Regions from separate parts of the Pilosibacter rotomagensis genome, predicted to be linked through region 2. Evidence: a T-box and tRNA genes for the amino acid it is inferred to sense, from the RefSeq annotation. Region 2 holds a T-box; the other holds one or more tRNA genes.

Region 1 (7,055 bases), 1.3 Mb from region 2:
ATCTCTTTTCTGAAATCTGTTCCCATATATATGTACTCCTTTCTATTGTCTGCCTTATTCATTCGCACACTTGCCGTTCGCCACAACCGTGCAAGCACGTTTCTGGCTCACTTTCGCTCTCTTGATTCGCATGAACTTATCGTTCATGCGCACACTCGCCGTTCGCCATAATCGTGCAAGCACGTTTCTGGCTCACTTTCGCTCTCTTGATTCGCATGAACTTATCGTTCATGCGCACACTCGCCGTTCGCCACAACCGTGCAAGCACGTTTCTGGCTCACTTTCGCTCGTGTCATTCGTGTCTCTTCCCTGTTACGGTTTCGGTTATGATTTTCCAGACGGTAACTGCATTTACCATCGGCTCCGCGAACGAATTCTCATCAAAGGCCTTCTTCGGACTTACCTGGTTCATGAGGACTGCCAGCGCTTTTTTCTTTTCCGCGGTATCTTCCACCAGACAAGCAGTTCCGTTTCCACAGATACTCTCAAAACTCGTCGTAGACTTGCAGGCTGTATCATAATTGATCGTCAGGACATTCGCCCCGTAAATGCAATATGAGACATTGGGATTTTCTCTGATCCTGTCGAGTTTTGTTCCCTCTTTCGCTCCATGGAAGTACAGGATCAGCTTCCCGTCTTCCACTTCCGCTCCGTAATTCAGCGGAATCAAATAAGGACATGGCTCATCGTGGAACGCAACGGTACACACAGTTTCCCGCTTTGCGATCGACACGATATCAGCCATGTCCTTCAATTCTCTGTCTTTTCTTCTCATCCAGACCTCCATTCCAGCCGCCGGATACCGCACTTTCCCTGTCTGCTTCTTTCAGATATATTCAGACTATATTGCAGAAAAAGCACGATCCGCCAGACTTTCCGTAAGATGAGACTATCATATCATAAATTTTTTTATCCCACAAGCAGTATACGATCGTTTAAAATACCACCTGGACCAGAAACATATAGAACACTGTCCCAACCGCGATGCTGAGCAGCGTATTCCGTTTCCAGACATGGAGTCTGACAACAGCAGCAGACGCCAGAATTTCCGGGATCCCGTGCGTTCCCGCGAACAGATTCATATTTTTCAGGCAGTACACCACCAGCATTCCCATGATCGCATACGGAAGAACTCCGGACAGATATGTGATATATCCCGGAACCTCCTTCTTGCCGCCAAACACCAGAAACGGCAGAAACCTCAAAAGCATCGTCACACCGGCGCACACTGCGATCAGCGCTGCCGCTCTCAAATCTATCATCCGTTATCCTCTCTCCTTCCTGACTGGACATTTTCCTGCCAGACCAGTTTCATATGTTTCCCACCCAGTCAGAGTTTTCGTTCTTTCATATGCAAATTTTTCAGAAGCGTATCAGAATCATGCTGTTCTCTGAGCACTTTCTGTTCTCCTTCTCCCTCGCATCACCGTCAGGATCACCGTGATCGAGATCATCGACGGGATCAGGAACGAGGACGGTCCGAACACCAGCAGGCAGAGTGCCGATGCTGCCACTCCGGCAATTGCGCTTCTGTGATCCTTTGTACTCTTCCACTGTTCGGTAAACACCACAAGAAACAGCGCCGTCATGGAAAAGTCGATTCCCTCCGTATTAATGTTCAGCACGCTTCCGAGTACTGAGCCAAGCACCGTTCCGAATACCCAGTAGATCTGATCCAGCAGCGATACCAGAAAGAAGTATTTTTTCTCCTCCACGCCTTCCGGCACATCCCCGCTGCACACCAGCGAATACGTCTCATCTGTCAGCGCAAAGATCAGATACGGCTTATACGGCTTCGTATCTTTGTACCGTTCCACCATGGAGATCCCGTAGAATAAATGCCGCGCATTGACCATAAGTGTCATAAGCGCCGCCGAGATCAGGGACGCACCTCCCGTTATCAGATCGATCGCCACATACTGCATCGATCCGGCGTAAATAAACACGCTCATGGCGATCGCCCAGAAAACGCCGTATCCTTTTGCCCCGAGCAGCATTCCGAATCCCATTCCCAGGACGATATAGCCCGCCATGACCGGGATCGACCGCTTCCATGCATACCGAAATGTCATCTTTCTTCTCCTGTTTTATCTCACAATCACGTCTGTCCGTTTTCCCTCTATCAGCCGGCATGACAGTTATCGGAATTTTCTGTAATTTTTATAACTCCGTCCATTGTAAAATGCAACTATAATCTATCCGATCTTTGAAAATTTCTTCATAATACCGATAAATTCCAGAACCAGTGCTGATGGATTCTCCGCATACACGATCCCATATGGCACTGTGTAATCCCATTCACAGAGAATCGTGACTAACGATGGGTGAAGCTCTGCCCAGGTTCCGATCGTGACCATGACACTGTTGGTCCGGTCGCACTGATTGAATACTCCGGTGCCATAAGATGCAACATCCTGAATGTGGATCTGCGGATGATTTTTTTCGATCTCATCCCTCAGTGCATCTATAAATTTCGTGTCTCCGCGCTCTACCATCAGAAGATTTTCGCCGTAGAGATCCGGCAGACGGAGTTTTTTCCTGGAGGACAGCGGATTTTGCCTGGGAACCGCACAGCAGAGCGGGATCTCCGTCAACGGTAAGATCTGGCAGCGGCGCTTCCATCTGGTAGATGGATAGATCCCCGCCACAATATCAAGATCTTTTCCCAGATTTTCTAACACATTCAGCCACTCCGGATAAGTGTCATCAAAGGGAACGATCTGAAGCTGGATCCCCGGATAGTCCCTGCTGACAGACGACCACAGGTCAACAATTGTTTTACACGGACGAAGCAGTGAGTGTGCCGATCGTGATCCGCCGTGCTCACGCCGTTACTCCGCTGACCGCCGTTCAAAGTGAATATTCGATGATGGAGCGCATCATCGAAAATCTCGCCGATGTGGAACTGACCGATCAGGAATTTAAGCGGATCGAGGAGGCACTCTCCGAAATCACGATTCACGGAAACTGCACCGATGCGGATATCGCCAGACTTAAGAATATGCGTTAAAAACAGATTGCCTCCGACAACGCTCCCTGTCTCTTTTTAACCTCACACCCTCATCCGATGCACAAAAAGTCCTTCTTTCCATGTGTAAAAGGAAAGAGGGATTGATCTATTAAATAAAAAAAAGAAGCCTGTAAATACAAGCTTCTTTCATGCCGGTGACCGGACTTGAACCGGTACGGGGTTGCCCCCGAGGGATTTTAAGTCCCTTGCGTCTGCCTATTCCGCCACACCGGCAGACATATAAATATGTCGATGATGGTTTCCCATCGAGTGGGACCTATAGGGCTCGAACCTATGACCCTCTGCTTGTAAGGCAGATGCTCTCCCAGCTGAGCTAAGATCCCAGATATGAAATTTAAAATCCTTATTTCTAAGGAAGCGACCCGGATGGGATTCGAACCCACGACCTCCGCCGTGACAGGGCGGCGCTCTAACCAGCTGAGCCACCGGGCCAAAATATTTTTATCAATAGTATGAACCTTTTACCAGGTAGAGTGGACCTTCAGGGACTTGAACCCGGGACCGACCGGTTATGAGCCGGTTGCTCTAACCAACTGAGCTAAAGGTCCATAAGTTTAGGACTGAAAGCCGATGATCGGACTCGAACCGATAACCTGCTGATTACAAATCAGCTGCTCTGCCAATTGAGCCACATCGGCACATCAATGACCCCAAGGGGATTCGGACCCCTGTTACCGCCGTGAAAGGGCGATGTCTTAACCGCTTGACCATGGGGCCGCGTTCTCATTATTTGTACCAGCAGCTCAATATTGAAACTGGCAAAATAAAAACTCCCCGAGTAGGACTCGAACCTACGACAGCGCGGTTAACAGCCGCGTGCTCTACCGACTGAGCTATCGAGGAATATTTCCTTTGTTCTTGAGCTGTTCCTTAAGAACAGTGCTATTATATAATATGATTTCGCATCTGTCAACCCATTTTTTCATATTTTTTGAAAAATTTCTACACTTTCTTTTTGCAGCTTTCCAGCCCCGGATCATCAGCTCGCTGCTCCTCTCCTGCCTGGAATTCACGCTGAACACACATGAAATCCGATGTGTAATTTCAATCGGCATAAGTTCACCAATTCTTCTCAGAATTACTGTACTCTGCTTTGGTCGCGAACCATTCCCACTAAAGTACATGATTTCATGCTGTACATTTTTCGGATATACTGATATCATAAAAGGAACTTACCGGTAAGCATTCCAGGTTTACCGGTCATTCTCAACAGCAATTCTATATACATATATGGAGGAGATCAATCATGGATGAACGTTTAAAGCAGCAGCTCGACTTTACACTGGAGATCGATAAGGAGAAAAATATTTTCCGCCAGACGCATCTTTCCGGTCACGGCCGACGTGAAAATGATGCTGAACATGCCTGGCATATGGCGATCATGGCATATCTTTTGCGCGAATATGCAAATGAACCCGTTGATATTGCAAAAGTCATGCTGATGTGCCTGATCCACGATATCGTCGAGATCGATGCCGGAGATACTTTCGCATACGACGAAGAAGGATTAAAGTCCCAAAAAGCCCGCGAAGATGCCGCAAAGGAACGGATCTTTTCTATTCTGCCGGACGACCAGAAAAAGGATCTCACCGCACTCTTTGATGAGTTTGAATACTGCGAAACTCCAGAGTCCAGATACGCTCACGCCATGGATAATATCCAGCCGCTCCTCCTAAACCACAGTAACAACGGCGATGACTGGAAGCAGCACCAGACCACTTCCGCACAGGTTTATGGCCGCCATGCAAAGACAAAACTCGGCTCTGAGCGCCTGTACGAGCTTGCCGATCAGATGATCCAGGATGCGATCCAAAAAGGATTTATCCAGAAATAATTTCCAGATATCCAGACAGCATGTAAATCTGCTCAGTGCATCCCCTCTGCCTCTGTGGTTTTTGCTGCTGTCGGATGTCTATTGATGCCGCTGATCTCATGGATGCCTCACACGGTCGATTCCAATAATCTTCATTTTTCCGACAAACTTCATTTTTGCACGAGTGCACATCATTAGCACATCGTGCTTTTTTTATTTAACAGAAAGTATCGAAGACCTTCCTGATAAAAAAATGAAAACACACTTTGCAAGTTTCCTCTTGTCATATCGCGACAGTCGCCAAGGTCTCGCGTAGGCGCGGACTTTAGCTCGTTGTTCGCGCAAAATAAAAAGACCAGACATCTCTGCCTGGTCTACTCACACATACCTTCAAAACCACATATTGAACTTCATCAACCTTTGAATCTTCACTTGACCTTCCTGGATAAGCCCTCGACCGATTAGTAACAGTCAGCTCCATGCATTACTGCACTTCCACCTCTGCCCTATCTACCTCGTCGTCTTCAAGGGGTCTTACTTCTTAACGAATGGGATATCTCATCTTGAGGGGGGCTTCACGCTTAGATGCCTTCAGCGTTTATCCCTGCCAGACTTGGCTACCCGGCCATGAGCTTAGCAGCTCAACCGGTACACCAGCGGTCCGTCCATCCCGGTCCTCTCGTACTAAGGACAGCTCCTCTCAAATATCCTCCGCCTGCGCCGGATAGGGACCGAACTGTCTCACGACGTTCTGAACCCAGCTCGCGTACCGCTTTAATGGGCGAACAGCCCAACCCTTGGGACCTACTTCAGCCCCAGGATGCGATGAGCCGACATCGAGGTGCCAAACCACTCCGTCGATGTGAACTCTTGGGAGTGATAAGCCTGTTATCCCCAGGGTAGCTTTTATCCGTTGAGCGATGGCAATCCCACTTTCATACCACCGGATCACTAAGTCCTAGTTTCCTACCTGCTCGACCCGTCGGTCTCGCAGTCAAGCTCCCTTCTGCCTTTGCACTCTTCGAATGGTTTCCAACCATTCTGAGGGAACCTTTGAGCGCCTCCGATACCCTTTCGGAGGCGACCGCCCCAGTCAAACTCCCCACCTGACATTGTCCCCGATCCAGATCATGGACCATGGTTAGAAACCCAGTAACGCAAGGGTGGTATCCCAACAGCGGCTCATATGAAACCGGAGTTCCATACTCATAGCCTCCCACCTATCCTGTGCATGCATTACCGAATCCCAGTATCAAGCTGGAGTAAAGCTCCATGGGGTCTTTCCGTCCTGGCGCAGGTAACCAGCATCTTCACTGGTATTTCAATTTCACCGGGTGCATTGTCGAGACAGCGCTCAAATCATTACGCCTTTCGTGCGGGTCGGAACTTACCCGACAAGGAATTTCGCTACCTTAGGACCGTTATAGTTACGGCCGCCGTTTACTGGGGCTTCAATTCAAAGCTTCGATTGCTCTAACCTCTCCTCTTAACCTTCCAGCACCGGGCAGGCGTCAGCCCATATACATCACCTTACGGTTTCGCATAGACCTGTGTTTTTGCTAAACAGTTGCTTGAGCCTATTCTCTGCGGCCAGATCTCTCTGGCACCCCTTATCCCGAAGTTACGGGGTCATTTTGCCGAGTTCCTTAACAATGCTTCTCCCGCCGGCCTTAGGATTCTCTCCTCATCCACCTGTGTCGGTTTACGGTACGGGCACATGATACACAATAGCGGCTTTTCTCGGCAGCTGGAATCGGATGCTTCCCTACTTTGGTTCGGTCCGCGTCACGTCTTTGGCTTATCAGGCGGATTTGCCTGCCTGACACCTCCTACGCTTGCCCGGGGTTCTGTTCCCCGGTCATCTTATCCCTCTGCGTCCCCACAGTTCTGATACCATGTGGTACAGGAATCTAAACCTGTTGTCCATCAGCTACGCTTCTCAGCCTTGCCTTAGGCCCCGACTTACCCAGGGCAGATCAGCTTTACCCTGGAAACCTTAGATATTCGGCCTGGAGGATTCCCACCTCCATCTCGCTACTCATTCCGGCATTCTCTCTTCTTAAAAGTCCACAGCTCCTTATCGGTACTGCTTCGCCCCTTTAAGAATGCTCCTCTACCAATGACCTAAGTCATTCCTGAGCTTCGGTGTTGTGTTTCAGCCCCGGACATTTTCGGCGCAGGACCTCTCGACTAGTGAGCTATTACGCACTC
Region 2 (7,055 bases):
CGCAGGCTGTGACGCTCTCGCAAAAGCAATTGCAGAGGGCAAGGCAAAGGTTGACCAGTGTCCGGTCGGCGGCGCTCCGGTAGGAGAAAAGATCGCTGCGATCATGGGCGTTGAGGCTGGTTCCGCTGAGAAGAAGGTTGCATTTGTAAAATGTAAAGGTACCTGCGATAAGGCAACTGTGAAATACAACTACTATGGTATTGACGACTGCCACAAGATCGCAGATGCAGTTCCGGGCGGCGGCTCCAAGGGCTGTAACTACGGATGTCTCGGTTCCGGAAGCTGTGTGAAGGCATGTCAGTTTGACGCGATCCATGTTGTAAACGGTGTTGCCGTTGTCGACAAGGAGAAGTGTGTTGCCTGTGGTAAGTGTGCGGAGGCTTGTCCGCGTCACCTGATCGAGCTTGTTCCGTACAAGGCAAACCACCTCGTACAGTGCAGCTCCCACGACAAAGGACCGGCTGTCAAGAAGGTCTGCGAGGCAGGCTGTATCGGATGTACACTCTGCACAAAGCAGTGTGAGTTCGATGCGATCCATATGGATAACAATGTTGCTGTGATCGATTACACAAAGTGTACCGGCTGCGGCAAGTGCGCGGCTAAGTGCCCGGCACATGTTATTATCTGATTGGATAACAACTTGTAGAAAAATGAAAGACCCGCGGAAGGCAGAAATGCTTTCTGGCGGGTCTTTTTTGTGTAATAGGAGAGTACAAGGAATTTCCTATTACACAAAAGGCACTAACGTGACAATGATACATACTCGCGCGAAGATGTAGATTGTCGCAAGCGACCGCGCGAGAATACGCCAAGGTGCATTCTTTATTATTTTCACTAAAGAGATTTGGATGATTAGAACAGTTGGGAGAAGATTATTTGAAAAAAGATCCCAGAGAAGTGCCTGTATAGAACTCCCTGGGATCATATTCTTGTTTGTTCCGGATTTAAATAAGATTGACCTGAGTCAAATCAGAATGTATTGCCTACTGGATCGTCGTGCCGCCTTTACCTGCTAAAGCACTCTTTGCACCATCAAGGGAAGTGATGATCGCGCGTCGTCCTTTTCCTGCGTTGATGAAGTCGATGGAGCTTTCAACCTTCGGCAGCATCGACCCTGTCTTAAAGTGGCCTTCCCCGGCATAGCGGGCTGCCTCAGCCGTTGTCATCTTATCGATGTTGATCGGATGGTCACTGCCGTAGTTTAATACGACATTCGGAACACCTGTGATGAACATCAGGACATCAGCGTCAAGCTCCTTCGCGAGAAGTCCGGCTGCGCGGTCTTTCTCGATCACAGCGCTGGCACCCTTTAGGTGGGAGCCCTGTTCCATAACCGGGATTCCGCCGCCGCCTGCAGCGATCACCGGCTGGTCAGCATCAGCGAGGGCGCGGATCGCGTCGATCTCAACGATTGCGACCGGCTTCGGAGCCGCAACGATACGGCGATAGCCTTCGCCTTCCTTCACAATGAAGTTGCCCTTTGCCTCTTCCTCTTTTGCCTCCTCGGCGTTCATCACACGTCCAACCACCTTCATTGGAGTGTAGGAGGACTCATCGTACGGGTCAACTGTAACCTGTGTTAAGATCGTAGATACAGCTTTGTAAATGCCGCGTTTGATAAGCTCGGAGCGGAGAGCGTTCTGGAGATCGTAGCCGATATATCCCTGGCTCATTGCGGAGCAGACAGACATCGGAGCCGGAGTGTAACCTTCGTGATTTTTCGCAAATTCATTTAACGCGGTGTGGATCATACCGAGCTGCGGAGTATTTCCGTGGGTGATCACAACCTGCCAGCCGTCCTGAATAAAATCAGCGATGGCTTTCGCTGTTTTTGTAACGGCTGTCTTCTGCTCCGGAAGGTTCGTTCCGAGAGCGTCATGTCCAAGTGCTAAAACAAGTCTTTTCTTTGCCATATCTAATACCTCATTTCTATTATGTACCGATATCGTCTGGGCAGATAAAATTGCGCGGGAGCCGCGGATAAGTTTTCTCCGCGGACCGGCACAAAACGGTCTGCGCCTGTGTATTTTCAGATATTTTACCATATTTTGATAGATTATGGAAGAAAAAACTCAAAGTTTTATGATTGAGTACAGGAGAAATTTCCTGAACTGAAAATTATATATGGCGCTGCGGCGGCAGAAGCTTACGGGATGAATTTTATGCCGGAATGAAAGAGAATTGAAAGAAATAATTTTTTGCATTTTCAGATAACTTATGCTAAAATAGGAACAACTGAGTCGAGAGATCACTGTGGCGTGCGCTCTGTGTGGCGGCAGTGAATGATCCCCAACACGGGGAACGTAAGGAGGAAACAATTTTGAAGCTGTTATCGATAGCAATTCCATGCTACAATTCAGCGGCGTATATGGAAAACTGTATCAAGTCTCTGCTTCCGGGCGGAAACGAGGTGGAGATCCTGATCGTGGATGATGGTTCCACAAAAGACAATACGGCGGAGATCGCTGACCGTTATGAGAAAGAATATCCGGGTATCTGTAAGGCGATCCACCAGGAGAACGGTGGACACGGCGCTGCGGTTAACGCGGGATTAAAGGCCGCGACCGGAATCTATTTTAAGGTTGTGGACAGTGATGACTGGGTAAATGAGCAGGCCTACAGGCAGGTGCTCGACACCCTGCGCCGCTTTGTTTACGGAAAAGATACCCTGGATATGCTGATCACAAACTTTGTCTATGAGAAACAGGGCGCGAAGCACAAGAAAGTCATGAACTATAATCTGGCGCTTCCGAAGAACGAGATCTTTACCTGGAGCGATGTGAAGGTGTTCGTTGCAGGACAGTATATCCTGATGCATTCTGTCGTTTACAGAACGGAACTTTTGAGAGACTGTAAACTGGAGCTCCCGGAGCACACATTCTACGTGGACAATATCTTCGTCTACGAGCCGCTCCCGCATGTACATACGATGTACTACCTGGATGTGAACTTCTACCGCTACTTTATCGGCCGCTCCGACCAGTCTGTCAATGAACAGGTCATGATCGGAAGAATCGACCAGCAGATCCGCGTGACGAAGCTGATGCTTGGCTACTATGATGTGACGAAGATCCAGAATAAGAAGCTCCGCCACTATATGGTCCGTTACTTAGAGATCATGATGGTCATCTGCTCGATCCTCGCGATCAAGTCCGGCAGCGAGGAGAATATGGCAAAGAAAAAAGCATTGTGGGAAGAGTTAAAGAAATCCAATCCGGCGCTCTACCTGCGACTCCGCTGGGGCTTCTTGGGACAGGGCATGAACCTTCCGGGAAAAGGCGGAAGATCCCTCTCCATCGCGGGATATAAGATCGCGCAGAAATTCTTCGGATTTAACTAGGCGCCTGGAGACGGATCGATGTTGAAGGAGAAAACCGTTACGATCATGTCCGGTAGAAATAATATCGTTCTGAAGAAAGAAGGACCAAGGGTTCATAATGAATCCAAGGTCCTCTTTTTGTGTTAAATTAATCTGTAATGAAGAAATAACACACATTTATTCTAACTCAAAACAGGCAGTTCTGCCAATACTAATAGTTTCCAATGTTCTTCAAGAAGGAAACGACCGACAAAAACTATCATGAAGATCCCCGGCCGCACAGAATTTATGGGGTAAAGGGAAGGGTACTTTTAGAGGCTACTTCCCGTGTTATTCTTATTTTCCAAGAATGATCTTGATGATCAATACCGTCACCACACAGATCATCACCGGACGGATGATCTTTGCACCGTTTTTGATGGCGAAACCGGCGCCTAGATAGTTTCCGAGAACATTGCAGAATGCGCATGGAACTGCAATGGCGTACAGCACGTTTCCGGAAAGAACGTAGGAGAGAAGCGCCGTGTAGTTGGAGACGATCAGCGTGAGCTTCGCGTTTCCGGAGGCGGTGCGGATATCATATTTTAACAGGAAGGTAAAGAGCAGCATCGCGATCGTTCCGCCGCCCGGACCGTACATACTGTCATAGAGACCGAGGGTCATGCCGATGAGGAGCGCCTTCAGGGCGACAGGAACCGTCAGGGATTTCCGTGTGTCCGTATAGTTCCAAGCATTCTTCATAAAGATCACAAGGATCGCGGTGAGCGGAAGAAGAACCATCAACATGGAACGGATCTGCTCCTCCTTCAGGTAGAAAATGATCCTCGTGCCGAGCATGGAGGAGAGAAAGGCGGTCACTGCGCTGATCAGCGTGATCTTAAGGTCGAGACAGCCGTTTTTAAAGTATTTCCATGCCGCCACGGTGCTTCCGAAGGCACACTGGAATTTATTGCAGCCGTAGACGTAGTAGATCGGCATTCCGCACATCATATAGGCCGGGAGCGCAATCAATCCGCCTCCACCAGCGATGGAGTCGATAAATCCCGCAATAAAGAGGAGCGGGCAGAGCCAGATGAGATTGTGGACATATTCCATAGATATTCCCCCTTGTCTTTTGCGGCTGCCAGATGAAAAAATGCCGAAATGCCGCTTTTTCTGATGGAATCTCAAGCAGAGACCTGTTCTTCCATACTATATAAGAATCCGGAAAAAGTCAATCGGTTTTCTGAAACCTTGACATAACCTGGATTCTATGGTAAATTTATTGAGTTAAAATGCGTCGAAGAGGACCAGTAAGAGAGAATACGGAGCACAGAGAACTGCCGGCCGGTGCGAGGCAGCATCCAGAAGCTTTCCGAACTCGCCTCGGAGCAGCATGCTGAAAAAGTGGGCGTAAGCAGTGAAAAACGAGGCACTGCCCGTCGGTATTCTTGGTAGGCATTGCCGGTTTCCGCCGTTATCGGAAAAAGAGTGCATACGGGTGAAGACCCAGTATGAAATAGAGTGGTACCGCGTGAGAATGTAAGTCCCCCACGTCTCTATAAAAATGATAGAGATAGAGGGACTTTTTTTATTGCCGGACGTCTTTAAAGGGCGCTCAGGGGCAATGAAACAGAATCAGGATCTTCCTGGATTCTGGTAAATGCAGCGGCGGCGGGCGAAATCCGCGGAGCGTATTTCTGTACCGCCTTCAACGATATGAAATGGAGGAGAAAATCGTCATGGCACAGTACAACCACACCGCCATTGAGAGCAAATGGCGTGAGAACTGGGAAAAGAATCCGATCAATGTCAATGATGGAAAGAAAGAAAAATATTACTGCCTGGATATGTTCCCATATCCGTCTGGCAGCGGACTTCATGTAGGTCACTGGAGAGGTTATGTAATCTCCGATGTATGGAGCCGTTATCAGTTATTAAAGGGCAAATATGTGATCCATCCGATGGGATGGGACGCATTCGGTCTTCCGGCTGAGAACTACGCGATCAAGATGGGCGTTCATCCGGCAATCTCCACAGCGTCCAATATCAAAAATATCAAACGTCAGATCAACCAGATCGCGGCGCTCTATGACTGGGATATGGAAGTAAACACGACAGATCCGTCCTTCTACAAATGGACCCAGTGGATCTTCGTACAGATGTTCAAAAAAGGTCTTGCATACGAGAAGGAATTCCCGATCAACTGGTGCCCGTCCTGTAAGACAGGCCTTGCGAACGAGGAAGTTGTAAACGGCTGCTGCGAGCGCTGCGGTACACCGGTTACAAAGAAGAACCTCCGCCAGTGGATGTTAAAGATCACCGCATACGCAGACCGTCTCTTAAACGACCTCGACAAGCTCGACTGGCCGGAGAAGGTTAAAAAGATGCAGACAGACTGGATTGGCAAATCCTACGGTGCAGAGGTGGATTTCCCGGTTAAAGGACGTGATGAGAAGATCACCGTCTACACGACAAGACCGGATACGCTCCACGGCGCAACCTTTATGGTACTCTCCCCGGAGCATAAGCTTGCAAAAGAGCTTGCAACGGACGAGACAAGAGAGGCTGTTGAGAAGTACATCTTCGACGCTTCCATGAAGTCCAACGTAGACCGTCTCCAGGGCAAGGAAAAGACAGGCGTCTTCACAGGATCCTATGCGATCAACCCGTTAAACGGCAAGGAAGTTCCGATCTGGCTGTCTGATTATGTTCTCGCTGACTACGGTACCGGAGCGATCATGTGCGTACCGGCACACGACGACCGTGACTTTGAGTTTGCAAAGAAATTTGGTCTCCCGATCATCCAGGTCATCGCCCAGGACGGCAAAGAGATCGAGAACATGACAGAAGCTTACACAGACGCGAAGGGAACCATGATCAATTCCGGTGAGTGGAACGGCATGGAGTCCTCCGTATTAAAGAAAGAAGCTCCGCACATCATCGAGAAGATGGGTATTGGTAAGAAGACTGTGAACTACAAGCTCCGTGACTGGGTATTCTCCCGTCAGCGTTACTGGGGCGAGCCGATCCCGATCGTTCACTGCCCGAAGTGCGGCAATGTTCCGGTCCCGGAGGATCAGCTTCCGTTAAAACTTCCGGAGGTTGAGAGCTATCAGCCGACCGGTACCGGTGAGTCCCCGCTTGCGGCGATCGACTCCTGGGTAAACACCACATGCCCGTGCTGCGGCGCTCCGGCAAAACGTGAGACAAACACAATGCCTCAGTGGGCTGGTTCCTCCTGGTACTTCTTACGTTATGTAGATAACAAGAACGACAAGGAACTTGTATCTAAAGAGAAAGCAGACAAGTACCTTCCGGTAGATATGTATATCGGCGGTGTTGAGCATGCCGTTCTTCACCTTCTGTATTCCAGATTCTACACGAAGTTCTTATACGATATCGGAGTGATCGACTTCGATGAGCCGTTCAAGAAGCTGTTCAACCAGGGTATGATCACCGGCAAGAACGGTATCAAGATGAGTAAGTCCAAAGGAAACGTTGTTTCCCCGGATGATCTTGTAAGAGATTACGGTTGTGATGCGTTAAGAATGTACGAGCTCTTCGTTGGACCGCCGGAGCTGGATGCCGAGTGGGACGACAGAGGAATCGAGGGCGTTGCCAGATTCTTAAATCGTTTCTACAACCTTGTGATGGACAGCAAGGACAAGGATATCAAGGAGACAAAGGAGATGGTGAAGCTCCGCCACAAGCTTGTCTACGATATCGAGACACGTTTCAACCAGTTCAGCCTGAA

The links. A T-box is a leader RNA that pairs with one kind of tRNA and senses whether it is charged. The one in region 2 lies ahead of leuS (leucine--tRNA ligase), so its partner is inferred to be a tRNA-Leu.
Region 1: it encodes a tRNA-Leu, which carries the amino acid that the T-box ahead of leuS (leucine--tRNA ligase) is inferred to sense. The anticodon was not compared.

Annotation. Positions count from the first base shown of each region.
Region 1 is NZ_CM170323.1:3,019,906-3,026,960, forward strand. Features, by position in the region: gene ACI3EW_RS13545 (M20 family metallopeptidase) at 1-26, opposite strand, end outside; gene ACI3EW_RS13550 (pyridoxamine 5'-phosphate oxidase family protein) at 293-775, opposite strand; gene ACI3EW_RS13555 (branched-chain amino acid transporter permease) at 936-1,262, opposite strand; gene ACI3EW_RS13560 (AzlC family ABC transporter permease) at 1,380-2,072, opposite strand; gene ACI3EW_RS13565 (LysR family transcriptional regulator substrate-binding protein) at 2,196-2,795, opposite strand; gene ACI3EW_RS13570 (hypothetical protein) at 2,774-3,010, shown strand; tRNA gene ACI3EW_RS13575 (tRNA-Leu) at 3,161-3,244, opposite strand; tRNA gene ACI3EW_RS13580 (tRNA-Val) at 3,282-3,354, opposite strand; tRNA gene ACI3EW_RS13585 (tRNA-Asp) at 3,390-3,463, opposite strand; tRNA gene ACI3EW_RS13590 (tRNA-Ile) at 3,506-3,579, opposite strand; tRNA gene ACI3EW_RS13595 (tRNA-Thr) at 3,597-3,669, opposite strand; tRNA gene ACI3EW_RS13600 (tRNA-Glu) at 3,677-3,748, opposite strand; tRNA gene ACI3EW_RS13605 (tRNA-Asn) at 3,802-3,874, opposite strand; gene ACI3EW_RS13610 (HD domain-containing protein) at 4,278-4,865, shown strand; rRNA gene ACI3EW_RS13615 (23S ribosomal RNA) at 5,286-7,055, opposite strand, start outside.
Region 2 is NZ_CM170323.1:1,696,485-1,703,539, forward strand. Features, by position in the region: gene ACI3EW_RS07525 (RnfABCDGE type electron transport complex subunit B) at 1-628, shown strand, start outside; gene arcC (carbamate kinase) at 984-1,913, opposite strand; gene ACI3EW_RS07535 (glycosyltransferase family 2 protein) at 2,321-3,340, shown strand; gene ACI3EW_RS07540 (sulfite exporter TauE/SafE family protein) at 3,656-4,414, opposite strand; T-box leader at 4,590-4,862, shown strand; gene leuS (leucine--tRNA ligase) at 5,041-7,055, shown strand, end outside.